One region of the Streptomyces sp. CA2R106 genome, then DNA from elsewhere that is predicted to be linked to it. Evidence: riboswitches for the same ligand, from Rfam matches in the RefSeq annotation. Region 1 holds a riboswitch; the other holds the start of a gene.
What was found. Region 1 has a riboswitch for thiamine pyrophosphate ahead of thiO (glycine oxidase ThiO). Riboswitches for the same ligand answer to the same signal wherever they lie in the genome.
Positions count from the first base shown of each region.

Region 1 (14,262 bases):
GCTGCTGGCCGCCGTAGCCGTAGTCGCCGTACGGCTCCGCCGCGGGCTGCTGCGGGGAGGACTGCGCGAACTGCCAGTCCCCGCCGCTGCCGTACCCGGCGCCGTAGCTGTCGCCGTCGGTGGCGCGGGAGTTGCCGAACACGTCCTGCTCGTCCGGGTCGTAGCCGTACGAGGCGGCGGCCGCCGCGGGCTGCTCCTGGTAGCCGCCGCCGTCCTGGCCGGCGCCCTGCTGCGCGTCCTGCTGGGGGCCGTGTGGGGGGCCCTGCTCCCAGGACGGCTGCTGCTCGTAGCCGGTCCAGCTCTGGTAGCCCTGCGCGCCGTACCCCTCGTAACCGCCGCTGGTGTACGGGTCGGGGGTGTACGTCGACTGGCCGTCGAAGAGCGGGTACTCGCCGCTGTCGTCGGGCAGCGGAACCGGCTGGTAGACGGCCTGCTCGGCGCCGTAGCCGTCCTGGCCGTCGCCGGGCACGGGCGGGAAGTCGTGCACCGCGGTGGCGCCCATCCCCGCCAACTGCTCGGCGGAGACGTCCGGTTGGGCCGCGTCGGGGGTGTCCGGCTCGATCGGGCCGACCGCCAGCACCGGTTCGGCCGGGCGGGCCCCCGCCGACCTGCGGCGCCGGCTGGAGCCGGGGCGGCCGCCTATCGCCCAGCCGGCGGAGAAGCCGCGCTTGTAGGAGAGCGTGACCATGCTCTGCCCGGCGCCGAAGGCGACCGCGCCCAGCAGGATGAGCACGATGCTGCGGTCGGCGACCCCCACCACCAGGCCGAGGAAGCCGGCGAAGGCCAGCACCCGCCACCGCAGCCGGGCCTTGTACTGGAGCAGTACCTCGCCCAGCAGCCACAGCGCGACGATGCCGAACGCGATGTAGAGCACCGAGTAGCCCATGTGCCCACTTCCTCACCTAGGGGCGGTCGCCCGCGGTCACGCCGCCCGCTGGTGCAGCCCGAGGTTCTCGTAGATCTCCAGCGATGCGGTGGAGTGGTTAAGAGTAATGAAGTGGAGACCCGGGATGTCCTCGTCCATGAGGCGCCGGCACATCCGCGTGGTGAACTCGATGCCGATCTTCCGCACCTCCGCCGGGTCGTCCTGCACCGCGAGGATGCGTTCGGCCAGCTCAGGAGGGAAGGGCGCGTTGCCGAGCTGCGAGAAGCGCTCGATCTGCCGGACGTTCGTGACGGGCATCACCTCGGGGATCACCGGCACCGTGCAGCCCGCGCCGTCCACCCGGTCGCGCAGCCGCAGGTACGCCTCGGGGTCGAAGAACATCTGGGTGATCGCGAAGTCCGCGCCCGCGCGGCACTTGTCGAGGAAGTGCCGGGTGTCCTCCGCCGGGTCCGTCGAGCGCGGGTGCATCTCGGTGAACGCCGCGACGCCGACGCAGAAGTCCCCGGACTCCTTGACCAGCCGCACCAGCTCGGCCGCGTACGTCAGGCCCTGCGGGTGCGCCACCCACTCGCCCATCGGGTCGCCGGGCGGGTCGCCGCGCACCGCGAGGATGTTGCGGATACCGGCGTCGGCGTACTGGCCGATGATGTTGCGCAGTTCGGCGACCGAGTGGTTCACCGCGGTCAGGTGGGCGCACGGGGTCAGCGTGGTGTCCGACACGATGCGGTCGGTGGCCCGTACGGTGCCCTCCCGCGAGGAGCCGCCGGCGCCGTAGGTGACCGACACGAACGTCGGACGGACGGCTTCGATCCGCCGGATCGCGTTCCACAGCGTGCGCTCGCCCTTCTCCGTACGCGGCGCGGCGAACTCGAAGGAGTAGGAGCGGTGGCCGGACGCGAGCAGCTCACGGATCGTGGTCGCGCGGTCCGTACGTGTGGATGAAGTCCCCAAGGCCATGTCAGCAGGCTAACGTGTGGCGGCCACCACACGTTAGTGCGTCCAGCCACTCCCGGGGGGCCGCTGCCGCGGAGAACGGTGCCGGACAGGGGCGCGGGGAACTGCGCGACCAACCCTGTTCCGTGGTGCAGGTCGTCACCGGCCCGAAGGGGCTGTTGCTGTCGCGTCCGGACCACCGGCCGGAAGCTGGTTGCTCGCGCAGTTCCCCGCGCCCCTGTCGGGCACCGTGCAGCGGATCGTGCGGGTCAGGGCGGCCGCGGCTTCGTGGGGGGCGGGGGAACCGGTGATCGCGCGGACGACGACGATGCGGGGGGCGCCGGCGGCGAGGACGGCGGGGAGGGTGGCGGCATCGATCCCGCCGATCGCGAACCAGGGCCGGGCCGGGCGGAGCGCGGCGGCGTGGCGGACGAGGTCGAGCCCGGGTGCGGGGCGCCCGGGCTTCGTGGGGGTCGGCCAGACCGGCCCGGTGCAGAAGTAGTCGACGCCGGGCTGGACGGCGGCGGCGTCGACCTCCGCGGCGGTGTGGCAGGAGCGGCCGATGAGGACGTCAGGGCCGAGGATCGCGCGGGCGGCGGGGACCGGCAGGTCGTCCTGGCCGAGGTGGAGGATGTCGGCGCGGGCGGCGTGGGCGATGTCGGCGCGGTCGTTGACGGCGAGGAGCTTGCCGTGGCGGCGGCAGGCGTCGCGGAGGATCTCCAGCGCGGCCAGTTCCTGGCGGGCCTCGATGCCCTTGTCGCGGAGCTGGATGATGTCCACCCCGCCGCGCAGTGCGGCGTCCGCGAACGCGGCGAGGTCGCCGCGGCCGGTGCGCGCGTCGGTGCACAGGTAGAGCCGGGCGGCGGCGAGGCGGTCGGACGCGGTCGGGGTGGGCATCGCGGGCTCCCGGGGTCGGTGCGCCCCGGTGCGGGCCGCCGCCGCGCGCGTCCGCGGGTGCGGTACGGGCGGCGGCCGGCGGCCCCGGCAGGGCGCGGGCTACACGGCGAGCGCCTGCGCGCGGCGCTTCACCTCGGTCCCGCGATTCTCGCGCAGCGCGTTGGCGGGGGTGCCGGGCAGGGTCGGGTCGGGCGTGAAGAGCCACTCCAGGGCCTCGTCGTCCGTGAACCCGTCGTCCTTCAGGAGGGTCAGGGTGCCGGGCAGGCCCTTCACGATCTTGCCGTCTCCGATGAAGTCGCTCGGCACCATCAGCACCTTGTTCTCCCCGCGCCGGACCGCGATGAGCTGCCCTTCCTTGATCAGCGGCCGGATACGGGTCACTTCGAGGCCGAGCCGCTCCGCGACCTCGGGCAGGGTGAGCCAGGAGGGGACGAGAGCGTCAATGTGCGCGTCAACCGACGAGTAAGCAGTCACGGGACAAGCCTGCCACCTGCGGCTGACAATCGCCCCCACCGCTGAGCCGTCACGGTGTCCCCCGCGCCCCCGCGGCAGGCGTCAGTGCGGCACCGCGGCCTTGAGCGGCACCGCCGGGTCCGCGGCGAGCGCCGGGTCCGGCTCGGCACCCTGGGTGATCAGCTTGCGGCCCTGCGCCATGTCCCGGGGCCGCCCCACCGCGAGCACCGCCACCAGCACGCCGCGGCGCAGCCACAGCACCGACCAGGAGTCGCCGGACGGGTCGCCGCGGCGGACCATCGTGTCCTCGTCCCGGTGGAACCCGGCGTACTGCACGAACCGCCCGAACTGCTCGGACCAGAAGTACGGCACCGGGTCGTACGCCTCCTCGCCGCCGAGCAGGTTCGCGGCGGCGGTGCGCGGGCCCTGGACCGCGTTGTCCCAGTGGTGGACGAGCAGCCGCCGGTGGTAGCGGGCGGAGGGGAAGGACGCGCAGTCGCCGACCGCGTACACGTCGGGCGCGGTGGCCCGCAGCCGCTCGTCGGCGCGCACCGCGCCCTGGGGGTCCAGGGTGACCCCGGAGCCGGCCAGCCAGCCGGTGGCGGGGCGGGCGCCGATCCCGACCACCACGGCGCCGGCCGCCAGGCGGCTGCCGTCGGCGAGCACCACCCCGCCCGCCGCGGCCTCGGCCACGGTGGTGCCGGTCAGCAGGGTCACGCCGGCCTCGTCGTACCAGCCGGTCATGTGCGCGGTGACGGACGCGGGCAGCACACCGGACAGCGGGCGGTCGGCGGCCTCGACCACCGTCACCTCGCAGCCGGCCTTGCGGGCCGCCGTCGCGAACTCCGCGCCGATCCAGCCGGCGCCGACCACCACGACGTGCTCGCGCCGCTCCAGGACCGGGCGCAGCGCGGCGGCGTCGTCCAGGGTGCGCAGCGGGTGGACGCCGGGGCGGCCGGCGGTGCCGGGCAGCGCCACCGGGTAGGCGCCGGTGGCCAGGACGAGCGCGTCATAGGCCACCAGGCCCGCGTCGGTGACGAGTTGGCGTGCCGCGGCGCGCAGCGCCTGCGCGTGCACGCCCAGCCGCAGGTCCACCTCCAAGGCGGCGAAGTCGACGTCGAACCGCACGTCGGCCAGGGCGCCGCCCTCCGCGCCCAGCAGCACCGCCTTCGACAACGGGGGGCGGTCGTACGGAGGGTGGGGCTCGTCCCCCAGCAGGGTGATCCGGCCGCGCCAGCCCTGCTGCCGCAGCTCGACGGCCGTCTGCACGCCGGCCATGCCGGCCCCCACGATCACTGCGTGACGCTCGCTCACCGGGACACGTTAGCGCGTCGGGGCGGCGCCGGGGCGGGGGTCGGGGCGGCCCGTCCACCGCGGTGGACGCGGCGGCGCCCGCCGGCGGGCCCTCGGTTAAGCTGACCGGAAGCGAATTCGCGGGAGCCCGGACGCACCGGGCTGAGAGGGCGGCTGGCCGGCCGCCGACCGTACGAACCTGATCCGGGTCATGCCGGCGAAGGGAGCAGCCGAGACTCATGCGTACCCGAACAGCGGACGTCCTCGTCGTGGGGGGCGGCATCATCGGCCTGGTGACGGCGTGGCGCGCCGCCCAGCGCGGGCTGTCCACGGTGGTGGCCGACCCGTCCCCCGGCGGCGGCGCCGCCCATGTCGCGGCGGGGATGCTCGCCGCGGTCACGGAGTTGCAGTACGGCGAGCAGACGCTGCTCGACCTGAACCTGGCGTCGGCGGCGCGCTATCCGGACCTGGTCGCGGAGTTGGCCGACGCCACCGGTCTGGACACCGGCTACCGGCCGTGCGGCACCCTCGCGGTGGCGCTGGACACGGACGACCGGGCGGACCTGCGCGACCTGCACGCCTTCCAGACCTCGCTGGGGCTGGCCGCGCAGTGGCTGACCGGGCGGGACTGCCGCCGGCTGGAGCCGCTGCTCGCCCCCGGGGTGCGCGGCGGGCTGCGGGTGGACGGCGACCACCAGGTCGATCCGCGGCGGCTGGCGGCGGCGCTGCTGCGGGCGGCGTGCTCGGCGGGCGTGGAGTTCGTACGGGCGAAGGCGGCGCGGGTGCTGTGCGCGGGCGACCGGGTCACCGGCGCCGAACTCGCCGACGGCACCCGGGCGGTGGCGGGGCGCACCGTGCTGGCCGCGGGCTGCGAGAGCGGCCGGCTGGCGGGGCTGCCGCCGGACGCGCTGCCGCCGGTGCGGCCGGTGAAGGGGCAGATCCTGCGGCTGCGGATGCCGGCCGGGCGGGCGCCGTTCCTGTCCCGCACGGTCCGCGCGGTGGTCCGCGGCAGCCATGTCTACCTGGTGCCGCGGGAGAACGGGGAACTGGTGCTCGGCGCGACCAGCGAGGAGTTCGGCTGGGACACCGCGGTGACCGCGGGCGGCGTCTACCAACTGCTGCGGGACGCGCACGACCTGGTGCCCGGCATCACCGAACTCCCCCTCACCGAGACCCTCGCGGGGCTGCGGCCCGGCTCGCCGGACAACGCTCCCCTGCTGGGGCCCTCCCACCTGGAGGGTCTGCTGCTGGCCACCGGGCACCACCGCAACGGGGTGCTGCTCACGCCCGTCACCGGGGACGTCCTCGGCCATGTCCTGGACACCGGACGTCTGCCGCGGTACGCCGAGCCGTTCGCCGCCGGGCGGTTCGCGGCCGTACGTGAGGAGCAGACGGTATGACGATCAGCGTGCTCGTCAACGGGGAGCCGCGCGCTCTGGAGGAGCCGATCGCGCTCGGTACGCTCGTCGCCCGGTACGGCGCGGCGACCACCGGGGTGGCCGCCGCGCTCAACGAGGCGGTGGTGCCGCGCTCGCGCTGGTCGGCGACCCGGCTCGCCGACGGCGACCGGGTGGAGATCCTCACCGCGGTCCAGGGGGGCTGAGCGTTGCACACGACACCGTCGGCGCAGGCCGCGCCGTCCGCGTCGCCTGACGGGGCTGATCCGCTGCGGATCGGCGACGCCGTGTTCGGGTCCCGGCTGATCATGGGCACCGGCGGGGCGCCGAGCCTCGACGTGCTGGAGCGGGCGCTCGTCGCCTCCGGTACGGAGCTGACGACCGTCGCGATGCGGCGGCTGGACCCCACCGCGAAGGGTTCCGTGCTGTCCGTGCTGAGCCGGTTGGGGGTTCGTGTCCTGCCGAACACGGCCGGCTGCTTCACCGCGGGCGAGGCCGTCCTCACCGCGCGGCTCGCCCGGGAGGCGCTCGGCACCGACTGGGTCAAGCTCGAAGTGATCGCCGACGAGCGGACGTTGCTGCCCGATCCGGTCGAACTCCTCGACGCTGCCGAGACGTTGGTGGACGACGGGTTCACGGTGCTGCCGTACACCAGCGACGACCCCGTGCTCGCCCGCAAGTTGGAGGATGTCGGGTGCGCGGCGGTCATGCCGCTCGGCTCGCCGATCGGCTCCGGGCTCGGGATTCGCAACCCGCACAACTTCCAGCTCATCGTCGAGCGGGCGTCCGTGCCCGTCATCCTCGACGCCGGGGCCGGCACCGCGTCCGACGCCGCGCTCGCCATGGAACTCGGGTGCGATGCCGTCATGCTCGCGTCCGCCGTCACCCGGGCGCAGCGGCCCGTGCTCATGGCCGCGGCCATGCGGGAGGCCGTTTCCGCCGGCCGGCTCGCCCACCGGGCCGGGCGTATCCCCCGCAGGTACGGTGCCCTCGCTTCGACCCCCTCGAACGGCGCCCTCTCCCTGGGGGCGCCGCCCCCAGCCCCCCGCGCTTAGGGCGCCGCCCTCCCCCGCGCCCCCGGGGCTGGTGCCCCTTCCGGTCCCCGTCCACCCCACGCCCCGCTCCGGCTGGTCGCGCAGTTCCCCGCGCCCCTGGGTAGTGCCCCCTCCCGTCCTCGTTCACCTCACGGTGCGCTCTGGCTGGCCGCGCAGTTCCCCGCGCCCCTGGTTTTGCTCGGGCCCTCCCGCGAAAGAAGCCGGCGGCGGCCGGGGGCGGGACGGGACCGTCGCGGCGGGGGCCGTGGGGCCCGCAGGGCGGGAGGAGGGGGACGGGGACGGTTACAACCGCGTAGCGAATCCGCACGGGTGGGACACATTGCGCCGTGATCCCGCGGTTGGGTGCGAACCGCCTCGTAGAATCGGTGGCCGTGGACACCAGCGTGGAGGACCCGCTCGTCGGGCAGACGCTCGACGGGCGCTATCTGGTCGAGGAGCGCATCGCCGTCGGCGGGATGGCGACGGTCTACCGCGCCGTGGACACCCGGTTGGACCGGGAGCTCGCCCTGAAGGTGATGCACCCGCGCCTCGCGGACGACGCGGTGTTCGTGGAGCGCTTCATCCGCGAGGCGAAGGCGGTCGCGAAGCTCGCGCACCCGAACGTGGTGGGCGTCTTCGACCAGGGCACGGACGGCACGTACGTGTACCTGGCGATGGAGTACGTCGCGGGCTGCACGCTGCGGGACGTGCTGAGGGAGCGCGGGGCGCTCCAGGTCCACGCGGCGCTGGACATCGTGGAACCGGTGCTCGCGGCGCTGGGCGCGGCGCACCGCGCGGGTCTGGTGCACCGGGACATGAAGCCGGAGAACGTGCTGATCGGCGACGACGGCCGGGTGAAGGTCGCCGACTTCGGCCTGGTGCGGGCGATCGACACGAAGACGAGCGCGTCGACGGGCGTGGTGCTGGGCACCGTGTCGTACCTGGCGCCGGAGCAGATCGGCCACGGCACCGTGGACCAGCGGGCCGACGTGTACGCGTGCGGCGTGGTGCTCTACGAGATGCTGACCGGCCGCAAGCCGTACGACGGCGACACCCCGATGAAGGTGATGTACCAGCACGTCAACGAGGACGTGCCGCCGCCTTCCGCGGTCGTGCCGACCGTACCGCCGCTGCTGGACGCGCTGGTGGCGCGGGCCTGCGCCCGCCCGCAGCAGCAGCGCCCGGCGGACGCGGTGGAACTGCTCGCCGAGACCCGTACGGCGCGGGCGGCGCTGACCGCGGAGGAGCTGGACGCGCGCCCGGCCGGACCGGCGGCACCCGAGCCCGCCGACCAGGTGCACGCCGACGAGGTGCCCACCGACGAGGTGCCGCCCGTACTGCCGCCCGGTTCCGAGGAGCCCACCAGCGTGGTGGCGCGGCCCGACGGCGCGGTCCCGGACCGCACCACCCGCCTGCTGCTGCCCACCCCGCCGCCGGACGACCCTCCCCCCGCCCCGGCACCCGGGTGGGCGCGCTCGCGCCGCGGCCCGCTCGCCGTGCTCGTCGCCCTGCTGGTCGTCCTCGGGGTCGGCGCGGGCGTCTGGTACATCAACGACGGCCAGTTCACGACGGTCCCCGGCGTGCTGTCGCTGCCGCAGGCGAAGGCCGAGCAGAAGATCGAGCAGGCCGGGCTGGACAGCAAGGTGAAGCAGGGCTTCTCGCTGACGGTGCCGCGCGGCAGCGTGATCGCCACCGACCCCTCCCCCGGCCGGCGCATCCGCGGCAACGGCACGGTGACCCTGACGGTCTCCAAGGGCCCCCAGCACGTCCGGGTGCCCGACGTCGCCGGGCGCGACCTGGCCACCGCCCGCAAGGAGATCAAGGCCGCGGGCCTGGTGCCGGGCACGGTCACCCAGGCGTACAGCAACGACGTGCCGCGCGGCCGGGTCGTGTCCACCGACCCGCTGGGCACCACCCAGACCGACCCGGGCAAGCGCGTCTCGATCACCGTCTCGCGCGGCGCCCCCGTCGACATCCCCGACGTGGTCGGCGAGTCGGTCACCGACGCGCAGCAGGACCTGGAGGCGGCCGGGCTGAAGGTGGTGCTCGCGCCGGGCAAGGTCTTCTCCGACGTGGCCGACAAGGACAAGGTCGCGCTGGAGTCTCCGGGCGCCGGGGGCCAGGCCGCGGCGGGCGACTCGGTGACGATCACGGTCTCCAAGGGCCAGCAGCAGTTCCCGGTGCCGGACGTGACCGGGAAGAAGACGGGCGACGCGAAGAAGATCCTCACCGCCGCCGGCTTCGAGGTGCGGGTGATCAACCTCTTCTTCAGCGGTACCGTGTTCAGCCAGTCCCCCGACGGCGGCAGCCAGGCCCCCAAGGGCGCGACGATCACCCTCTGGGCGCGCTGACCGACTCTGGATGCGCTGACCGACCCTGGGTGCCCTGACCGACCCGAACGACGAACTGTGAAGACCGGTGACGGACGAGTGAACGAGCAGACCGCGCCCGGGCGCCGCCGCAATCCGGTCGGCGCGCACGTGCCGGTGGCGGGCGGCCTGGCCACCAAGGGCCTGGGCTACGCCGAGCAGTTGGGCGCGGAGGCGGTGCAGGTCTTCGTGGCCAACCCCCGGGGCTGGGCGACCGGCCCGGGTGATCCGGCGCAGGACGAGGAGTTCCGCGCCCGCTGCGCCGGCGCGGGCATCCCCGCGTACGTGCACGCGCCGTATCTGATCAACTTCGGCTCGCACACGCCGGAGACCGTCGACCGCTCGGTGGCGTCGCTGCGGCACTCGCTGCGCCGGGGGCGGCGGATCGGGGCGCTCGGGGTGGTGGTGCACACCGGTTCCGCGACCGGCGGCCGCCCCCGGGAGGCCGCTCTTGCGCAGGTACGGGAGCGGGTGCGGCCGCTGCTGGAGGAGCTGACGCACGACGACGACCCGTGGCTGCTGCTGGAGTCGACCGCCGGGCAGGGGTCCTCGCTGTGTTCGCTGGCGGAGGACCTGGGGCCGTATCTGGACGCGCTGGACCGGCATCCGCGGGTCGGGCTGTGCCTGGACACCTGCCATGTGTTCGCCGCCGGGCACGACATCGCGGCGCCCGGCGGGGTGGACCGGATGTTCGCGGAGATCGAGGGGGCCGCGGGGGCGGGGCGGCTGCGGCTGATCCATGCGAACGACTCGAAGGCGGGGTGCGGGGCGCACCTCGACCGCCACGAGAATATTGGTGCCGGGCGGATCGGGGTGGCCGCCTTCCGTGAGGTTCTGGCCCACCCGGCGACGGACGGGGTGCCCTTGGTCATCGAGACCCCGGGGGGAGTTGAAGGGCACGCTTCTGACGTGAAGTTGCTCCAGTCCCTTCGGGAGGGGTGACCCTTACGGCCGCGTCTGCCCCATGCCGCGGGTGTGCGGACTGCGGGCCACGCTCTGGCTGGTCGCGCAGTTCCCCGCGCCCCTTTGGGGCGCCCGGCGGGGTGAGCCGGGCTCAGAGTTCGGGGCCGTCGCCCGGGGATTCCTGGAAGGAGTAGCGCTGTTCGTGCCAGGGGTCGGCGAGGTTGTGGTAGCCCCGTTCCTCCCAGAAACCGCGGCGGTCGGCCGTCATGTACTCGATGCCCCGCACCCACTTGGGGCCCTTCCAGGCGTAGAGGCGGGGCACGACGAGGCGGACGGGGAAGCCGTGTTCGGCGGTGAGGGGCTGGCCGCCCTGGTGGGTGGCGAAGATCGTGAGGTCGTCGAGGAACTCCTCGATCCGCAGGTTGGAGCTGAAGCCGTACTCGGCCCAGACCATGACGTGGGTGACGTCGGCCGCCGGGGGCGCGAGTTCGGCGACGGTGGCGGCGGAGACCCCGCCCCACTCCATGCCGGTCATCGAGAACTTGGTGACGCAGTGGAAGTCGGCGACCACGGTGGTGTACGGCAGCGCGGAGAACTCGTCGTGGTTCCACACCGGGCGGGCGCCGTGCGCGGTGGCGCCGAAGACGCGGAAGTCCCAGCGCTCGGGGCGGAAGCGGGGCACGGGCCCGTAGTGCGTGACCGGCCAGCCCCGCTGGAGCCGCTGCCCCGGGGGGAGCCGCCCCTCCGGATGCGCTTGCCGACTCATACGTCCATGGTGACAGACCGGACACCGTGCTCGGGCCGCGGGCCGGGCGGCGCCGACACCGTAAGCGTGCACTTACTGGATCGAACGGTCACGCGGTGCAAGGATGCGCGGACATATCGGGCCCGAACGGGAAGGACGGCGTTGCCATGCAGGGCGACCCCGAGGTCATCGAGTTCCTCAACGAGCAGTTGACCGCCGAGCTGACCGCGATCAACCAGTACTTCCTGCACGCGAAAATGCAGGACAACTTCGGGTGGACGAAGCTCGCGAAGAACACCAGGGCCGAGTCGTTCGACGAGATGCGGCACGCGGAGATCATCACCGACCGCATCCTGCTGCTGGAGGGGCTGCCGAACTACCAGCGGCTGTTCCATGTGCGGGTGGGGCAGACCGTCACCGAGATGTTCCAGGCCGACCGGCTGGTGGAGGTCGAGGCGATCGACCGGCTGCGGCGCGGCATCGACCTGATGCGGTCGAAGTCCGATGTGACCTCGGCCCGGCTGTTCGAGGACATCCTCAAGGACGAGGAGCACCACATCGACTACCTGGACACGCAGCTCGGCCTGATCGAGAAGCTGGGCGAGCCGCTGTACATCGCGCAGCAGATCGAGCAGCCGGAGAGCTGATCCGCCCCTGAGGTGCGCGGCCGCGGGTCAGGCGACGCGCCGCAGCGGCCGGAGGGCGGGCGGCGCGGGGTCCGGCCGCGGGATCTCCGGCTGCGCGAGATCGGCCGGGGCCGGCCCGGCCGCAGCGGCCGGGGCGGCCAGCCCGTGGCGGGTGACGCAGCCGTCGCCGCGGCCCAGCACCGCCTGGATGCGCTTGACGCAGGACCCGCAGTCCGTGCCTGCCTTGCAGGCGGAGGCTATCTGGCGCGGGGTGCAGCGGCCCTCTTCGGCGTGCTGCTTCACCTGCTGCTCGGTGATGCCGAAGCACGAGCAGACGTACACGCGGTCACCACCGATCGAGGGCCAGAAGCTGAGGTAACCCTTACCTTACCCAGACGGTCGCGCGGAAGAAAAGCCGGGAGGGGCGCGTACCGGTGTGATACGCGCCCCTCCGCGGATACTTCTCGAAGCCGGCACCGACGGGCCGGGTGCCGGCGCCCGCTGCTACTGGCCCCGGTACATCTCGGCGACCAGGAACGCCAGGTCGAGCGACTGGCTGCGGTTGAGCCGCGGGTCGCACGCCGTCTCGTACCGCTGGTGCAGGTCGTCGACGAAGATCTCGTCGCCGCCGCCGACGCACTCGGTGACGTCGTCGCCGGTCAGCTCCACGTGGATGCCGCCGGGGTGGGTGCCCAGGCCGTGGTGGACCTCGAAGAAGCCCTTCACCTCGTCCAGGACGTCGTCGAAGCGGCGGGTCTTGTGGCCGGAGGCGGCCTCGAAGGTGTTGCCGTGCATGGGGTCGCTGACCCACACCACCTTCGCCCCGGACGCGGTGACCTTCTCCACCAGCGTCGGCAGCTTGTCGCGGACCTTGTCCGCGCCCATCCGCACCACGAAGGTGAGCCGGCCGGGCACCCGGTCCGGGTCGAGGCGGTCGATGTAGGCGAGCGCCTCCTCCGGGGTGGTCGACGGGCCGAGCTTCACACCGATCGGGTTGCCGATCTGCGCGGCGAACTCGATGTGCGCGCCGTCGAGTTGCCGGGTGCGCTCGCCGATCCACAGCATGTGGCCGGAGACGTCGTAGAGCTTGCCGGTCCGCGAGTCGGTCCGGGTCAGCGCCGTCTCGTAGTCGAGCAGCAGCGCCTCGTGGGAGGCGTAGAACTCGACGGTGCGGAACTCGGCCGGGTCGGTGCCGCAGGCGGCCATGAAGGTCAGCGCGCGGTCGATCTCGCGGGCGAGGGCTTCGTACCGCTGCCCGGACGGCGAGGACTTCACGAAGTCCTGGTTCCAGGCGTGCACCTGGCGCAGGTCGGCGTAGCCGCCGGTGGTGAAGGCGCGCACCAGGTTCAGCGTGGCGGCGGAGGTGTGGTACATCCGCTTCAGCCGCTGCGGGTCGGGCACGCGGGCCTCGGCGGTGAACTCGAAGCCGTTCACCGAGTCGCCGCGGTAGGTCGGCAGCGTCACGCCGTCGCGGGTCTCGGTCGGCTTGGAGCGCGGCTTGCTGTACTGGCCGGCGATCCGGCCGACCTTCACCACCGGCACCGAAGCGGCGTAGGTGAGCACCGCTCCCATCTGGAGCAGCGTCTTGAGCTTGTTGCGGATCTGGTCCGCGCCCACGGCGTCGAACGCCTCGGCGCAGTCGCCGCCCTGGAGGAGGAACGCCTTGCCCTCGGCCACTTCGGCCATGCGGGCGCGCAGCTGGTCGCACTCGCCGGCGAAGACCAGCGGCGGATACGAGGCGAGCTCGGCGATCACGTCGCGCAGCGCCTCGGGGTCGGGCCATTCAGGCTGCTGCGCCGCGGGAAGAGACTGCCAGGTACGGGTCCCGGCATGGGTTTCGGCATTCACGGTCACGGGCCCCACCCTACGTGGTCGGGTCGGGCCCGGACCGCTGCGCTCAGTGGATGAGACGTTCCGCCCCGTGTGCGGATCGTCGCCGCCCGGTTGCGGTAGGCTCGGGACCATGACCGCGATGATCACCCGCACCACCCAGCACTCCTGCTGGCGGACCGCTTCCACGGCGGCCCGTTAGACATCGCGCGCAGAACACGTCGCGAAGGCCGCCCGAGGGCGGCCTTCGGTGTTTCCGGGTCCGGCCGCCCTTCCCGTCCGTCGCCCGCCGAGAACGTCCAGGAACATCCAGGAACGTCCAGGAACGTCCAGGAAGGAACGCCCGCCGTGCCCCACTCCGCCCCGCCCCCCAGCGCCGCCCGGCTCGTCCAGCGCCTGCTCGACCCCGCCTGCCCGCCCTTCGCCCTGCTGCACCGCCGCACCCCCGGCCGCCCGCAGGACGTGGTCGAGGTGCTGCTCGGCCCCGTCGAGCAGGTCGACACGCTCGCCGGCATCCCGCTGCCCTCCGGCGCCCCCGGCGCCCCGGTCACCGACGCGCTGGCCCTGGTGCCCTTCCGGCAGATCCGCGAGCGGGGCTTCGACGTCCATGACGACGGCACCCCGCTGGTCGTCCTGCGCCCGCAGGAGGTGTACGAACTCCCGCTCGCCGAGGTGCGGGACGCGCTGCGGGAGCTGCCGGGCGGGTCCGAAGTGCGGGTCGAGGGCGGCGCGTTCGACGTGGACGACGACGCGTACGCGCGGATCGTGCGGCAGGTGCTCGAGGAGGAGATCGGCCGCGGCGAGGGCGCCAACTTCGTGATCCGGCGCACCTTCCGCGGTGTCGTGCCGGACTTCGGGCCGGCGGCGGCGCTGGAGCTGTTCGGCAGGCTGCTGCG
Region 1 covers NZ_JBAGKC010000004.1:331,686-345,947, forward strand. The annotation lists gene WA788_RS09160 (hypothetical protein) at 1-886, opposite strand, end outside; gene metF (methylenetetrahydrofolate reductase [NAD(P)H]) at 923-1,843, opposite strand; gene thiE (thiamine phosphate synthase) at 1,979-2,716, opposite strand; gene WA788_RS09175 (Rv2175c family DNA-binding protein) at 2,816-3,190, opposite strand; gene WA788_RS09180 (NAD(P)/FAD-dependent oxidoreductase) at 3,272-4,483, opposite strand; TPP riboswitch at 4,593-4,705, shown strand; gene thiO (glycine oxidase ThiO) at 4,702-5,862, shown strand; gene thiS (sulfur carrier protein ThiS) at 5,859-6,065, shown strand; gene WA788_RS09195 (thiazole synthase) at 6,069-6,914, shown strand; gene pknB (Stk1 family PASTA domain-containing Ser/Thr kinase) at 7,286-9,244, shown strand; gene WA788_RS09205 (deoxyribonuclease IV) at 9,323-10,204, shown strand; gene WA788_RS09210 (sulfite oxidase-like oxidoreductase) at 10,317-10,931, opposite strand; gene bfr (bacterioferritin) at 11,078-11,557, shown strand; gene WA788_RS09220 ((2Fe-2S)-binding protein) at 11,585-11,878, opposite strand; gene WA788_RS09225 (class II 3-deoxy-7-phosphoheptulonate synthase) at 12,041-13,390, opposite strand; gene WA788_RS09230 (anthranilate synthase family protein) at 13,715-14,262, shown strand, end outside.

Region 2 (14,262 bases), on a different contig from region 1:
CCGACGTGGTGCACGCCATCGCCCGGGAGATCGCCGCGGTGGTCCGCGAGGGCTACGAGATCGCGGTCGTGCTCGGCGGCGGCAATTTCTTCCGCGGCGCGGAACTCCAGCAGCGCGGCATGGACCGCGCCCGCTCCGACTACATGGGCATGCTCGGCACCGTGATGAACTGCCTCGCCCTCCAGGACTTCCTGGAGAAGGAGGGCATCGAGACCCGAGTGCAGACCGCCATCACCATGGGCCAGGTCGCCGAGCCCTACATCCCGCTGCGCGCCGTCCGGCACCTGGAGAAGGGCCGCGTGGTCATCTTCGGCGCCGGCATGGGCATGCCCTACTTCTCCACCGACACCACCGCCGCGCAGCGCGCCCTGGAGATCGACGCGGTGGCGATGCTGATGGGCAAGAACGGGGTGGACGGGGTCTACGACTCCGACCCGAAGCACAACCCGAACGCCGTCCGCTTCGACGCCCTGGAGTACGGCGAGCTGATCGCCCGCGACCTGCGGGTCGCCGACCTCACCGCGATCACCCTCTGCCAGGACAACAAACTGCCGATCCTGGTCTTCGAACTGCTCGCCGAGGGCAACATCGCCCGCGCGGTCAAGGGTGAGAAGATCGGCACGCTGGTCAACGACCAGGGCACCAGGGCGTGACCGGCGAGGCCGGTATGGACAACAGGCTGCCCGGTCCGACACCGTGCAGGAAGAGCACGAAGACGCGCGCAGGGGCCCGGACCCGACGGCTCTGCCTTCTGAATACCAGGAGCACATGGTGATTGAAGAGACCCTCCTCGAGGCCGAGGAGAAGATGGAGAAGGCCGTCGTCGTCGCCAAGGACGACTTCGCGGCGATCCGCACCGGCCGTGCGCACCCGGCGATGTTCAACAAGATCGTCGCCGAGTACTACGGCGCGGTCACCCCGATCAACCAGCTCGCCTCCTTCGCCGTGCCCGAGCCGCGGATGGCCGTGATCACCCCCTTCGACAGCAGCAGCCTGCGCAACATCGAAGAGGCGATCCGCAACTCCGACCTCGGCGTGAACCCCAGCAACGACGGCCGGATCATCCGCGTGGTGTTCCCGCAGCTCACCGAGGAGCGGCGGCGCGAGTACATCAAGGTCGCCAAGGCCAAGGGCGAGGACGCGAAGATCTCCATCCGCAGCGTCCGCCGCAAGGCCAAGGAGACGCTGGACAAGCTCGTCAAGGACGGCGAGAGCGGCGAGGACGAGGTGCGCCGCGCGGAGAAGGAGCTGGACGACACCACGGCGAAGTACGTGGCGCAGGTCGACGAGCTGCTCAAGCACAAGGAAGCGGAGCTGCTGGAGGTCTGACCTCCGCGGAGCTCCCGCGCACCTGATGTGTCCTGGCCGGACCCTGCGCGTCCGGGCCGGACCGCCGCACGTTCCCCCCGGCCGACCACCAACCTGACGACGACGCGAGGCGACGTTCCGTGAACGATTCTTCCTGGGGCGCTTCGCCACGCGCCGGTCACGCGGCGGGTTCCGCCACGGAGCCCGGGGTCAGGAGGAAGATCTCCACCATGCCACCGCCACCGTCCGCGCCGCCCCAGGACCCACCGCCGGCCGCGAAGAAGTCCGCCGGGCGCGACCTGCGGGCGGCGATAGGGGTCGGTGTCGGCCTCGGTGCGGTGGTCGTGGCGGCGCTGTTCGTGGTCAAGGCGGTCTTCGTCGGGATCGTCGTGGTCGCGGTGGTCGTCGGGCTGTGGGAGCTGACCTCCCGGCTCGCCGAGCGCAAGCAGATCCACGCGCCGCTGGTCCCGCTGGCGGTCGGCGGCACCGCGATGGTGATCGCCGGGTACGTCCGCGGTGCCGACGGCGCGTGGATCGCGATGGCGCTCACCGCGCTCGCGGTGCTGGTCTGGCGGATGGCCACCCCGCCCGAGGACTACCTGCGGGACGTCACCGCGGCCGTGTTCGCCGCGTTCTACGTGCCGTTCCTCGCCACGTTCGTGGTCATGATGCTCGCCGCCGACGACGGTCCGCGGCGGGTGCTGGTCTTCCTGCTGCTCACCGTGATCAGCGACACCGGCGCCTACGCGGTCGGCTGGCGCTTCGGCAGCCACAAGCTCGCGCCCCGGATCAGCCCCGGCAAGACCCGCGAGGGCCTGGTCGGCGCGATCAGCTTCGCGATGGTCGTCGGCGCCCTGCTCATGCAGTACTTCATCGACGGCGGCCACTGGTGGCAGGGCCTGCTCCTGGGCCTGGCCGCGGCGGTCAGCGCCACCCTCGGCGACCTCGGCGAGTCCATGATCAAACGCGACCTCGGCATCAAGGACATGGGCACCCTCCTCCCGGGCCACGGCGGCATCATGGACCGCCTCGACTCCCTCCTCCCCACCGCCCCCGTCGTCTGGCTCCTCCTCGTCTCCTTCGTCGGCCAGGGCTGACCCCCGCCTCCCGGCCCCGTCCCGGCCGCGCGCAGCACGAACGGCGCACCGCGCGGAGTCTGCGACACTGGTAGGCATCATGCCTGTACCCGGAGAACTGACGTTTGCCGTGCCGCGCGGGGCCAAGAAGCCGCCGCGGCATCTTGCTGATCTTTCGCCCGCGGAGCGGAGGGAGGCGGTGGCGGCGCTGGGGGAGAAGCCGTTCCGGGCGAAGCAGTTGTCGCAGCACTACTTCGCGCGCTACGCGGACGATCCGGCGACGTGGACGGACATTCCGGCGGCGGCCCGGGGGAAGCTGGCCGGCGACCTGCTGCCGGAGCTGATGACGGTGGTGCGGCACGCCTCGTGCGACGACGGGGAGACCCGCAAGACGCTGTGGCGGCTCTTCGACGGGACGCTCGTCGAGTCGGTGCTGATGCGGTACCCGGACCGGGTGACGATGTGCATCTCGTCGCAGGCCGGCTGCGGGATGAACTGCCCGTTCTGCGCGACCGGCCAGGCGGGCCTGGACCGCAACCTGTCGACGGCCGAGATCGTGCACCAGATCGTCGCCGGGATGCGGTCCCTGCGCGACGGCGACGTGCCCGGCAGCGCGGCCGGCGCCCCGGACCGGCTGTCGAACATCGTCTTCATGGGCATGGGCGAGCCGCTCGCGAACTACCGCCGGGTCGTCGACGCGATCCGGCGCCTGACCGATCCGGCGCCCGACGGGCTGGGGCTGTCGCAGCGCGGCATCACCGTCTCCACCGTCGGCCTGGTCCCGGCCATGCACCGCTTCGCCGACGAGGGCTTCAAATGCCGCCTCGCGGTGTCCCTGCACGCCCCCGACGACGAGCTGCGCGACACCCTCGTGCCGGTCAACACCCGCTGGAAGGTCCGCGAGGTGCTCGACGCCGCCTGGCACTACGCCGACGTCTCCGGCCGCCGCGTCTCCATCGAGTACGCCCTGATCCGCGACGTCAACGATCAGGCGTGGCGCGCCGACCGGCTCGGCCGGCTGCTGAAGAACCACCGGGTGCACGTGAACCTGATCCCGCTCAACCCCACCCCCGGCTCCAAGTGGACCGCCTCCCGGCCGGAGGACGAGCGGGCGTTCGTGGCCGCACTGGAGGCGCACGGCGTGCCGGTGACCGTCCGCGACACCCGCGGCCAGGAGATCGACGGGGCCTGCGGTCAGCTCGCCGCCTCCGCACGCTGATACGGTGCGCTGGTGTGTTCGTCGTACCAACGGCATGCATGGCAGCGTGACAAGCACGACCGCAGAACCGCAGGACAAGTGAACATCCGACAGGGGAGCGCCTGAGACGGCGCTGAGAGTGCGGCTGGGACCCGATCCGACGGCAGGACCGTCGAGGGACCCAGGCCGCAGACCCTCCCACCTGATCCGGGTCATACCGGCGTAGGGAGTCACACAGTGAACAGCACCATCCGTCGGCGTGCCATCGGCGCGCTCGTCCTCGCCACCGCCGGCGCCACCGTCCTCGCCGGCTGCGGCTCGAGCTCCGGCTCCGGTTCCGGCTCCTCCTCGGCCGCCGGCAAGCCCTCCAAGACCGTCACCCTGGTCAGCCACGACTCGTTCGCCGCCTCCTCCTCGGTGCTCGCGCAGTTCACCAAGGAGACCGGCTACACCGTCAAGGTGCTGCGCGGCGGCGACGCGGGCGCCGCGGTCAACCAGGCCATCCTCACCAAGGACCACCCGCGCGGCGACGTCTTCTTCGGCGTCGACAACACCCTGCTCTCCCGCGCCCTGAGCAACGGCCTGTTCGACTCCTACACCGCCAAGGGCCTGGACCAGGTCGCCGCGGACGTGCAACTGGACGCCGCCAAGCACCGCGTGACGCCGATCGACTCCGGCGACGTGTGCGTCAACTACGACCGCGCCTACTTCACCTCCCACCACCTCGCGCCGCCGCAGACCTTCGCCGACCTGGTCAAGCCGCAGTACAAGAACCTGCTCGTCACCGAGAACGTCTCCACCTCCTCCCCGGGGCTCGCCTTCCTGCTGGGCACCGCCGCCACCTACGGCGACTCCGGCTGGCAGGCGTACTGGAAGAAGCTGAAGGCCAACGGCGTGCAGGTCGTCGACAGCTGGGAGCAGGCGTACGACAACGCCTTCTCCGGGTCGGCCGCCGGCAAGAAGGCCAAGGGCAGCAAGCCGCTGGTCGTCTCCTACGCCTCCAGCCCACCCGCCGAGGTGGTCGGCGTCACCCCGCAGCCCGCGCAGTCGCCCGTCGGGGTGGCCACCGGCACCTGCTTCCGCCAGATCGAGTTCGCCGGGCTGCTGCACGGCGCGAAGAACCCCGCCGGCGCCAAGGCGTTCATCGACTTCATGCTCAGCCGGACCTTCCAGCAGGACATGCCGCTCCAGATGTACGTCGACCCGGTCGTGAAGGGCGCGGTCGAACCCGAGGTGTTCACCAAGTACGGCGCGAAGGTCCCGCACCCCACGACGCTGGCGCCCGACAAGATCGCCGCGAAGCGGGACGACTGGGTGAAGTCGTGGAACTCGATCGTCCTGTAGCGCCGCGGGAGGGAGCGCCGCGGGAGGGAGCGCCGCGGGAGGGAGCGCCGAAGAACGGGCTGCCGCGCAAGGCCGCACCGCGCAACGCCGCGCCGCGGGCCGACTCCCACCGCGGTAGCCGCCGCGTCCTCACCGGAGCGGCCCTGGCCGCACTGCCGCTGGCGTTCTTCGCCGCCTTCTTCGCCTACCCCGTGGCGGCGATCGTCGGCCGCGGTCTGCACGAGGGCGGCCGCTGGCAGCTCGGCCGGATCGGCGACGTCCTCGGCGACGGCTCGGTCCGGCACGTGCTGTGGTTCACCTGCTGGCAGGCGGCCGCCTCCACCGCGCTGACCCTGGTGGTCGCCCTGCCGGGGGCGTACGCCTTCGCGCGGCTGGACTTCCCCGGCAAGCGGCTGCTGCGGGCCGTGGTCACGGTGCCGTTCGTGCTGCCGACCGTCGTCGCGGGCTCGGCGTTCCTCGCGCTGCTGGGGCAGGGCGGCTTCACCGACAGCCTGTTCGGGGTGCGCCTGGACACCTCGGTGTGGGCGATCCTCATTGCGCACGTCTTCTTCAACTACGCCGTGGTCGTCCGCACCGTCGGCGGCCTGTGGGCCCAGCTCGACCCGCGCCAGGAGGAGGCCGCCCGCATGCTCGGCGCGGGCCGCCTCGCCGCCTGGCGCCGCGTCACCCTGCCCGCGCTCGGGCCTGCCGTCGCGGCCGCCGGGGTGATGGTCTTCCTGTTCACCTTCACCTCCTTCGGCGTCATCCAGATCCTCGGCGGCCCCACCCGCGCCACCCTGGAGGTCGAGATCTACCGGGAGACCGCCGAGATCTTCGACCTGCCCACCGCGGCCGTGCTCACCCTGCTCCAGTTCGCCGCCGTGGCCGCGATCCTGGCCGTGCACGCCTGGACCACCCGGCGTGGGGAGTCCGCGCTGCGCCTGGTCGACCCGGCCGGCACCGCGCACCGCCCGCGCGGCCGGGGCGAACGCGCGCTGCTGGCCGCCGTCCTCGCCTCGGTCGCGCTGCTGATCCTGCTGCCGCTCGGCGTGCTCGCCGCCCGCTCCTTCGACGGCCCGAACGGCTACGGCCTGGCCTTCTACCGCGCGCTCGGCACCACCGGCGGCGACGGCACCTTCCTCGTCCCACCGTTGCGGACCGTCTGGAACTCGGTGCGCTACGCGGCCGCCGCCACCGTGATCGCCCTGGTCGTCGGCGGGCTGGCCGCGGCCGCCCTGACCCGCCGCGGCGGCCGGCTGATGCGCGGGTTCGACGGGCTGATGATGCTGCCGCTGGGCACCTCCGCGGTCACCGTCGGCTTCGGCTTCCTGATCGCCCTCGACAAGCCGCCGCTGGACCTGCGGGACTCCTGGCTGCTGGTGCCGCTGGCCCAGGCGCTGGTCGGCGCGCCGTTCGTGGTGCGGGTGATGCTGCCGGTGCTGCGGGCCGTCGACGAACGGCTGCGGGAGGCCGCGGCGATGCTGGGCGCCTCCCCGCTGCGGGTCTGGCGCGAGGTCGAACTCCCGCTGGTACGGCGGGCCCTGGGCATCGCGGCCGGGTTCGCGTTCGCCGTCTCGCTCGGCGAGTTCGGCGCCACGGTCTTCATCGCCCGCCCCGACAGCCCCACCCTGCCGGTCGCCGTCGCCCGCCTGCTCGGCCGGGCCGGCGAGATGAACTACGGCCAGGCGATGGCGCTGAGCACCATCCTCATGGTGGTCTGCGCGGCCAGCCTGCTGATCCTGGAGTACCCGCTGTCGGAGAGGTCGCGATGACCGGCACCCTGCTGCGCGTGGACGCGGCCACCGTACGGTTCGGGGCGCGCGCCGCGCTGGACGAGGTGAGCGTGGACGCGGCCGCGCACGAGATCGTCTGCGTGCTCGGGCCGTCCGGCAGCGGCAAGTCCACCCTGCTGCGCACCGTCGCCGGGCTCCAGGCGCTCGACGGCGGCCGGGTGCTGCTGGACGGCGCCGACCAGCGGGGCGTGCCCGCGCACCACCGCGGGGTCGGGCTGATGTTCCAGGACCACCAGCTCTTCCCGCAGCGCGACGTCGGCGGCAACGTGGCGTTCGGGCCGCGCATGCACGGGATGCCGCGCCAGGACCGCGAGCGGCGGACCGCCGAACTGCTGGACCTGGTGGGGCTGCCCGGCGCCGCGGCCCGCCCCGTCGCCACCCTCTCCGGCGGCGAGCAGCAGCGGGTCGCGCTGGCCCGCGCCCTCGCGCCCGAGCCGCGGCTGCTGATGCTCGACGAGCCGCTCGGCCAGCTCGACCGCTCCCTGCGCGAACGGCTGGTGGTCGAACTGCGCCGGCTGTTCGGGCAGTTGGGCACCACCGTGCTGGCCGTCACGCACGACCAGGGGGAGGCGTTCGCGCTCGCGGACCGGGTGGTGGTGATGCGCGACGGGCGAATCGTGCGCAGCGGTACACCCCTCGAGGTGTGGCAGCAGCCCGGCTCGGAGTTCGTGGCCCGCTTCCTGGGGTTCGACAACATCACCGACGCCGTGGTCAGCGGTGGTGTCGCGGTGACCGCCTGGGGCAAGCTCGCCGTCCCCGACGGCACCCCCGACGGCGAGCACCGCCTGCTCGTGCGGCCCTCGGGCGTACGGCTCGGGCCGGCCGACGGCGCCGGACCGCGCTGCGAGGTGGTCTCGCGGACCTTCCGCGGCGGCCACGTGGGAGTGCTGCTCCAGCCCGCGCAGGGGCCCGCCCTCGAAGCGGAGTGCGCGCTGCGCGACGCGCCGGAGATCGGCGCCCGGGTGGGCGCGGTGTTCGCCCCCGAGGACGTCGTCGTCCTCGCCCGCTCCGCCGTACGGGCCGCTCCCGGCGAACGCCCGGCCGCGGGGTGAGGCGGGCTACGCGCTGAGGCGGGCCAGCGCCGCGGGCACCTCGTCGACGCTGTCGACCAGGGTGATGCGCGCGCTCATGGGCCGGCCGTCGGCGAGGGCCTGGAGCAGCGGCCAGACGGGCAGCTCGGCGGTCCAGTGGGCGTGGTCGACCAGGACCATGGGGGCCGGGTCGCCGTGCGAGCCGTAGTAGTTGGCGGTGGCGGCGTCGAAGACCTCCTGGACGGTGCCGGCGGCGCCCGGAAGGAAGACGGCGCCGGCGGTGCAGCGCGTCAGGAGCCCGTCCTCACGGGTGGCGTTCGCGAAGAACTTCGCGATGTGCGCGGCGAACGGGTTGGGCGGCTCGTGGCCGTAGAACCAGGTGGGCAGGCCGTAGGAGGGCCCGCCGTCCGGCCAGCGCTCGCGCACCTCGAAGGCGGTGGACGCCCAGGCGTCGACGGAGGGCGCGAAGGACGGGGTGCCCGCGAGGACGTCGAGCGCCTTGCCGAGCATCACGTCGTCGTACGCGGCCGCGTACGCCCCGAAGTTCGCCGCCTCCATCGCGCCCGGGCCGCCGCCGGTCGCCACGGTCAGCCCGGCGGTGGCCAGCGCGCGGCCCAGCCGGGCGGCGCCCGCGTACGCCGGGGTGCCGCGCTCCATGGCGTGCCCGCCCAGCACGCCCACCACCTGCTCGCCGCCGAGCTGCTCGTCCAGGGCGTCGGAGACCGCGTCGTCGTGGATGGAGCGCAGCATGGAGGCGAACACGTCGCGCTCGGCGGCGGTCCGCAGCCACCAGTCGTACGTCAGCGCGTCCGGTGTCGCGCCGTAGCCGCTCTCGGCCACGCCCGCGTACAGCTCCTCGGGCCGGTAGGGCGCCGCGCGGTAGGGGTCGAAGGGCAGGCCGGGCACCGGAGGGAAGACCAGCGCGCCGCCGGCCCGCACCTGGGCCAGCGCCTGCGGTTCCATCGGGCAGCCGAGGAAGACCGCCTGCGAGGTGTCGGTGACCAGCAGCGCGAAGGTGCGGGAGGTCAGGTCCACCGCCCGCACCCGGCAGTCCGCGAAGGACCCGCCGAGCGCGACCGCGTCGAACTCCTCCAGCGTCTCCACCTCGCGGGTCCGGCGGACGCCCTCCGGCGCGGCGCCGGAGGGCGCCTTCGGCGGCTCGGGCGGCACCGGGCCGCGGTACGGGCCGGCCGCGGGACGCGGCAGCCGCGGACGGGAGGGACGGGGCGAGTCTGGGGAGGTAGGCGCTGCCACGCGAGCACGATAGCGCGCCGAGGTCGGCGCCGGGCCGCCGCGAAGAGGGACACCGGCGGCGCGCCGTTGACGCGGCGCCGCGTGCGGGAGGACCGCGCGCGGCGCCGGGGACGGATCGGGACGGGGAGGGGCCACGGGCCGGGACGGGGACGGGTTACGGGCCGGGAAGGGGAGGGGCTACGGGCCGGGACGGGGACGGGTTACGGGCCGGGAAGGGGACGGGCTACGGACCGGGAAGGGGGCGGGTTACGGGCCGGGAAGGGGACGGGCTACGGACCGGGAGAGGAAGCGCTAGGGCGTCGGCGAGAGCGCCGCGACCAGCAGGGCCGGCACCAGGAACGCGACCGCCAGCACGCCGGCCCGTACCGCCGCCGACGCGCGCAGCACCGCGGCGGGCGCCGCGAGTTCGCGCAGCGCGGCCCGCGCGGACGCGCGCGCGGCGTGGGACTCCCGCGCGGCCAGCGCGGCCGAGGCCAGCACGCACATGCAGATCAGCAGCACCGCGAAGGTGGTGACCGGCCCGAGGCTGCGGCCGCTGTCCTGGTGCAGGCCGTAGCCGGCCACCAGCGCCGCCACGGTCGCCGAGAGCAGGCCGAGCGGGCGGCCGAGCCGCCGCGCCTCGTGCTGGAGCCCGCGCCCGGCCAGCAGCCGCAGCCCGCCGGGCCGGTAGGCGGCGAGCAACCGCCCGCAGGCGTGGACCAGTCCGGGGCCGGCCAGCACCAGCCCGGCGGCGGTGAGCACCCAGCCGCCGACCGCGGCCGGCGCCATCGCGCCCAGGCCGCTGGGCAGCGGGAAGGTGTGCCGGTCGGGGGCCGTCGCCTCGAGCGCCAGCCCGACGGCGATCAGCGCGACGCCCCACGGGAGCCCGGCGGGCACCTGCTCGTCCGGTTCGATCGCGCCCGCGTCCGGGCCGCCCGGGCGGGCACGGCCCCGGTCCGGCCGCTGCCCGTCCGTCCGCCGTCCGTCGGGGCGCTGCTCGGTGCGCAGCCGTGCCGCGCTCGCGGCGCCCGCCGCCAGCGGGACCAGGGCCAGCAGCGTGACCGCCCCGGCGAGCGGCAGGCTGTGGCCCGCCGCCAGGAGCCCGGGGCCGACGCCGTGGTAGGGCACACCGGTCACGTCGCCGCGCAGTTGGAGGAAGACCAGCAGCGCCAGCACGCTGCCGCACGCGCACACCAGGGTCACCGTCGCCGCGGCGAGCAGCACCAGGCCGTTCCGGCCCAGGCCGACCGCGGTGAGCCCGGCCCGGGGCCAGCCGGTCGACTGGGCGCGGCCCACCGCGACCGCCAGCTGCACGCTGACGATCGCCGGCACCACGCACCAGCCGAGGCGTACCACCGTGTGCGAGGCGCCGCCCGGGTGGGCCAGCGCCCAGCCGAGGGCCGCCAGCAGCAGCAGTCCGGTGCCGCACGACGCGAGGGCGGCCAGTACCCACCGGCCGAGCGCCGCCGGACTCGCCCCGCGCAGCAGCCGCAGGCTCAGCACCGGCCGCACCCCCCGCGGCCGGCCGCGCTCCGCCCGGGGCGCGGGCGCCGTACGCGGGCGTTCATACGCTGGCCGGGCGGGGAGCGGCCAGGTCCGGGTTCTGCCCCGTCCCCTTGCCCTTGCCCTGGGCCGGCCCCTTGCCCTGGGCGGCGCCCTGGCCCGAGTTCTGCTCCGGCGCGGCGGTCACCACGCGGCCGTCGGCGAAGGGCACGGTCCGGTCGGCGTGCGCGGCGATGTCGGGGTCGGCCGTGGCCAGCACGACGGTGATGCCGTGGGAGCGGGCCGCGCTGGTGAGGGTGCGCAGCACGTGCGCCCGGTCGTCGCGGTGCAGCGTCGCGGTCGGCTCGTCGGCGAAGACCACGGCCGGGCCGGTGACCAGCGCGCGGGCCACGGCGATGCGCTGGCGCTGCGCGGCGGACAGCCCGGCCGGCCGGCTGCGGGCGACGTCGCCGATGTCGAGGCGCTCCAGCCACTCGCGGGTGGCGGTCCGCGCGGTCCGGCTGCTCTCGCCGCGCAGCAGCAGCGGCAGGGCGGCGTTCTCCCACACGTTCAGCTCGGGCAGCAGGTGCGGGTCGGTGCCGACCCAGCCGAACCGGTCGCGGCGCAGCCGCTCGCGGGCGGGGTCGGGCAGCGTGTGCACCGGGCCGCTGTTGAACCAGACCTCGCCCTCGTCGGGGACGAGCTGTCCGGAAAGGCAGCGCAGCAGCGTCGACTTGCCCGCGCCGCGCGGTCCGGCGAGCGCGAGGATCTCCCCGGCCCGCACGCTGACCGACACGCCGAGCAGCGCGGGCGAGCCCTGGTAGGAGTGACGCAGGGCGCGAGCCCAGAGCACGTCGTTGTCGGGCGGGGCCTCCATGCCGTACCTCCGCGGATCGCGAGTTCACCCGGGCAACGAGCCCGGGACGTGTCCGGTCACTGCTCGGCACGCTATGCGCGGCCGCCGCGCTCGCCCCGCAGGCGCCCCCGCGAACCCCCCGATCGGCGCAGCCCGCCCCCTGCCGGGCGGCAGGGGGCGGGCTGCGGTCCGTGCTCAGCGGCCGGCGGCCGGTCAGAGCTTCGTCCACGCCTCCTTGAGCACGCCGCGCAGGATGGACTCGATCTCGTCGAAGAGCGGCTGCTCGGCGATGAGCGGCGGGGCGAGCTGGATCACCGGGTCGCCGCGGTCGTCGGCGCGGCAGTACAGCCCGTTGTCGAAGAGCGCCTTGGACAGGAAGCCGTACAGCACGCGCTCGGTCTCCTCGTCGGTGAACGTCTCCTTGGTCGCCTTGTCCTTGACCAGCTCGATGCCGTAGAAGAAGCCGTTGCCGCGCACGTCGCCGACGATCGGCAGGTCCCGCAGCTGGTCGAGGGTGGCGCGGAAGGCCGCCTCGTGGTCCAGCACGTGCTGGTTGAGCCCCTCGCGCTCGAAGATGTCGAGGTTGGTGAGGGCCACGGCCGCCGAGACGGGGTGGCCGGCGAAGGTGTAGCCGTGCAGGAAGGTGTTGCCGTCGCGGTAGAACGGCTCGGCGAGCCGGTCGGAGACGACGCACGCGCCGATCGGGGAGTAGCCGGAGGTCATGCCCTTGGCGCAGGTGATCATGTCGGGCACGTAGTCGAACTTGTCGCAGGCGAACATGGTGCCCAGCCGCCCGAACGCGCAGATCACCTCGTCGGAGACGAGCAGCACCCCGTACCGGTCGCAGATCTCGCGGACCCGCTGGAAGTAGCCGGGCGGCGGCGGGAAGCAGCCGCCGGCGTTCTGCACCGGTTCGAGGAAGACCGCGGCCACGGTGTCGGGGCCCTCGAAGAGGATCTCCTGCTCGATCTGGTCGGCGGCCCAGCGGCCGAACGCCTCCGGGTCGTCGCCGTGGATCGGGGCGCGGTAGATGTTGGTGTTGGGCACCTTGCGGGCGCCGGGCACCAGCGGTTCGAACGGGGCCTTGAGCGCGGGCAGTCCGGTGATGGACAGGGCGCCCTGCGGGGTGCCGTGGTAGGCGACCGCCCGCGAGATCACCTTGTACTTGGTGGGGTTGCCGGTCAGCTTGTGGTACTGCTTCGCCAGCTTCCAGGCGGTCTCCACCGCCTCGCCGCCGCCGGTGGTGAAGAAGACCTTGTTCAGGTCGCCGGGCGCGTACCCGGCCAGCCGCTCGGCGAGCTCGACCGCCTTGGGGTGGGCGTAGCTCCAGATCGGGAAGAAGGCCAGCTCCTGCGCCTGCTTGTAGGCGGTCTCGGCGAGTTCGTGGCGTCCGTGCCCGGCCTGCACCACGAACAGCCCGGACAGGCCGTCGATGTAGCGCTTGCCGCGCGCGTCGTAGATGGACGCGCCCTCGCCGCGGACGATGGTCGGCACCGGGGCGTCCTGGTAGTCCGACATGCGGGTGAAGTGCATCCACAGGTGGTCGTAGGCGGACTTCGACTGGTCGGGCTGCTCGGCGTGCGAAGCGGTCATGGCTATCTGGTTCCCCAGGTGTAGGTCTGCTTGCGGAGCTTGAGGTAGACGAAGGTCTCGGTGGTGCGGACGCCCGGCAGCGCGCGGATGCGCTTGTTGATCATCTCCAGCAGGTGGTCGTCGTCCTCGCAGACGATCTCCACCAGCAGGTCGAACGAGCCGGCGGTGAGCACCACGTACTCGACCTCGTCGAGGGCCGCGAGCGCGTCGGCGACCGGCTCGAGGTCGCCCTCGATGTTGACGCCGACCATCGCCTGGCGGCGGAAGCCGACGGTGAGCGGGTCGGTCACCGCGACGATCTGCATCACGCCCTGGTCCAGCAGCTTCTGCACCCGCTGGCGCACCGCGGCCTCGGACAGCCCCACCGCCTTGCCGATCGCCGCGTACGGGCGGCGCCCGTCCTCCTGGAGCTGTTCGATGATCGCCTTCGAGACCGCGTCTATCGAGGCGGAGGCGCCGTTCATGTCACGAGTGGCCACGCGCACCACTGTGCAGGAGAGGTCGACGGTCCCGCAAGCCCCGCACGATGAATTCCGTTGTGTTAAGCCGCCTGCAACACTGAATCGGTTGTTGTAGCCCGGCGGGCGTGTCGAATACGGCAGTCCTGGCGTTAAGCTGGGCGGCGTCTCACTACATGGACACGAACCGGATGGACCAGGGAGCAAGCGCCGTGACCGAACTCCGTACTCTGCGCAACCACATCGACGGAGAATTCCGCGACGCCGCCGACGGGCGCACCACCGAGGTGGTCAGTCCGGTCACCGGCCGGGCGTACGCGACCGCGCCGCTGTCCGGCAGGGCCGACGTCGACGCGGCGATGGCCGCCGCCCGGGCGGCCTTCCCCGGCTGGCGCGACACCACGCCCGCCGAGCGGCAGAAGGCGCTGCTGAGGATCGCCGACGCCATCGAGGCGCGCGCGGACGAACTGGTCGCGGTGGAGAGCGAGAACACCGGCAAGCCGCTCGCGCTCACCGCGAGCGAGGAGGTCCCGCCGATGGTGGACCAGATCCGGTTCTTCGCCGGCGCCGCCCGGCTGCTGGAGGGCCGCTCGGCCGGCGAGTACATGGAGGGCCTGACCTCGATCGTGCGGCGCGAGCCGGTCGGGGTGTGCGCGCAGGTCGCGCCGTGGAACTACCCGATGATGATGGCGGTGTGGAAGTTCGCCCCGGCGATCGCGGCGGGCAACACCGTGGTGCTCAAGCCCTCCGACACCACCCCGGCCTCCACCGTGCTGCTCGCCGAGATCATCGCCGGGGTGCTGCCCAAGGGCGTGTTCAACGTGGTCTGCGGCGACCGCGACACCGGCCGGCTGATGGTCGAGCACCCGGTGCCGGCGATGGCGTCCATCACCGGCTCGGTCCGGGCCGGC
Region 2 covers NZ_JBAGKC010000024.1:62,346-76,607, reverse strand. The annotation lists gene pyrH (UMP kinase) at 1-653, shown strand, start outside; gene frr (ribosome recycling factor) at 772-1,329, shown strand; gene WA788_RS27030 (phosphatidate cytidylyltransferase) at 1,362-2,405, shown strand; gene rlmN (23S rRNA (adenine(2503)-C(2))-methyltransferase RlmN) at 2,485-3,603, shown strand; TPP riboswitch at 3,685-3,828, shown strand; gene WA788_RS27020 (thiamine ABC transporter substrate-binding protein) at 3,820-4,926, shown strand; gene WA788_RS27015 (ABC transporter permease) at 5,070-6,677, shown strand; gene WA788_RS27010 (ABC transporter ATP-binding protein) at 6,674-7,750, shown strand; gene WA788_RS27005 (LOG family protein) at 7,757-8,833, opposite strand; gene WA788_RS27000 (hypothetical protein) at 9,275-10,465, opposite strand; gene WA788_RS26995 (ABC transporter ATP-binding protein) at 10,527-11,321, opposite strand; gene WA788_RS26990 (aspartate aminotransferase family protein) at 11,514-12,893, opposite strand; gene WA788_RS26985 (Lrp/AsnC family transcriptional regulator) at 12,896-13,357, opposite strand; gene WA788_RS26980 (gamma-aminobutyraldehyde dehydrogenase) at 13,564-14,262, shown strand, end outside.
Region 2: it holds a riboswitch for thiamine pyrophosphate, as region 1 does, so the genes downstream of both, WA788_RS27020 (thiamine ABC transporter substrate-binding protein) here and thiO (glycine oxidase ThiO) in region 1, are expected to answer to the same signal.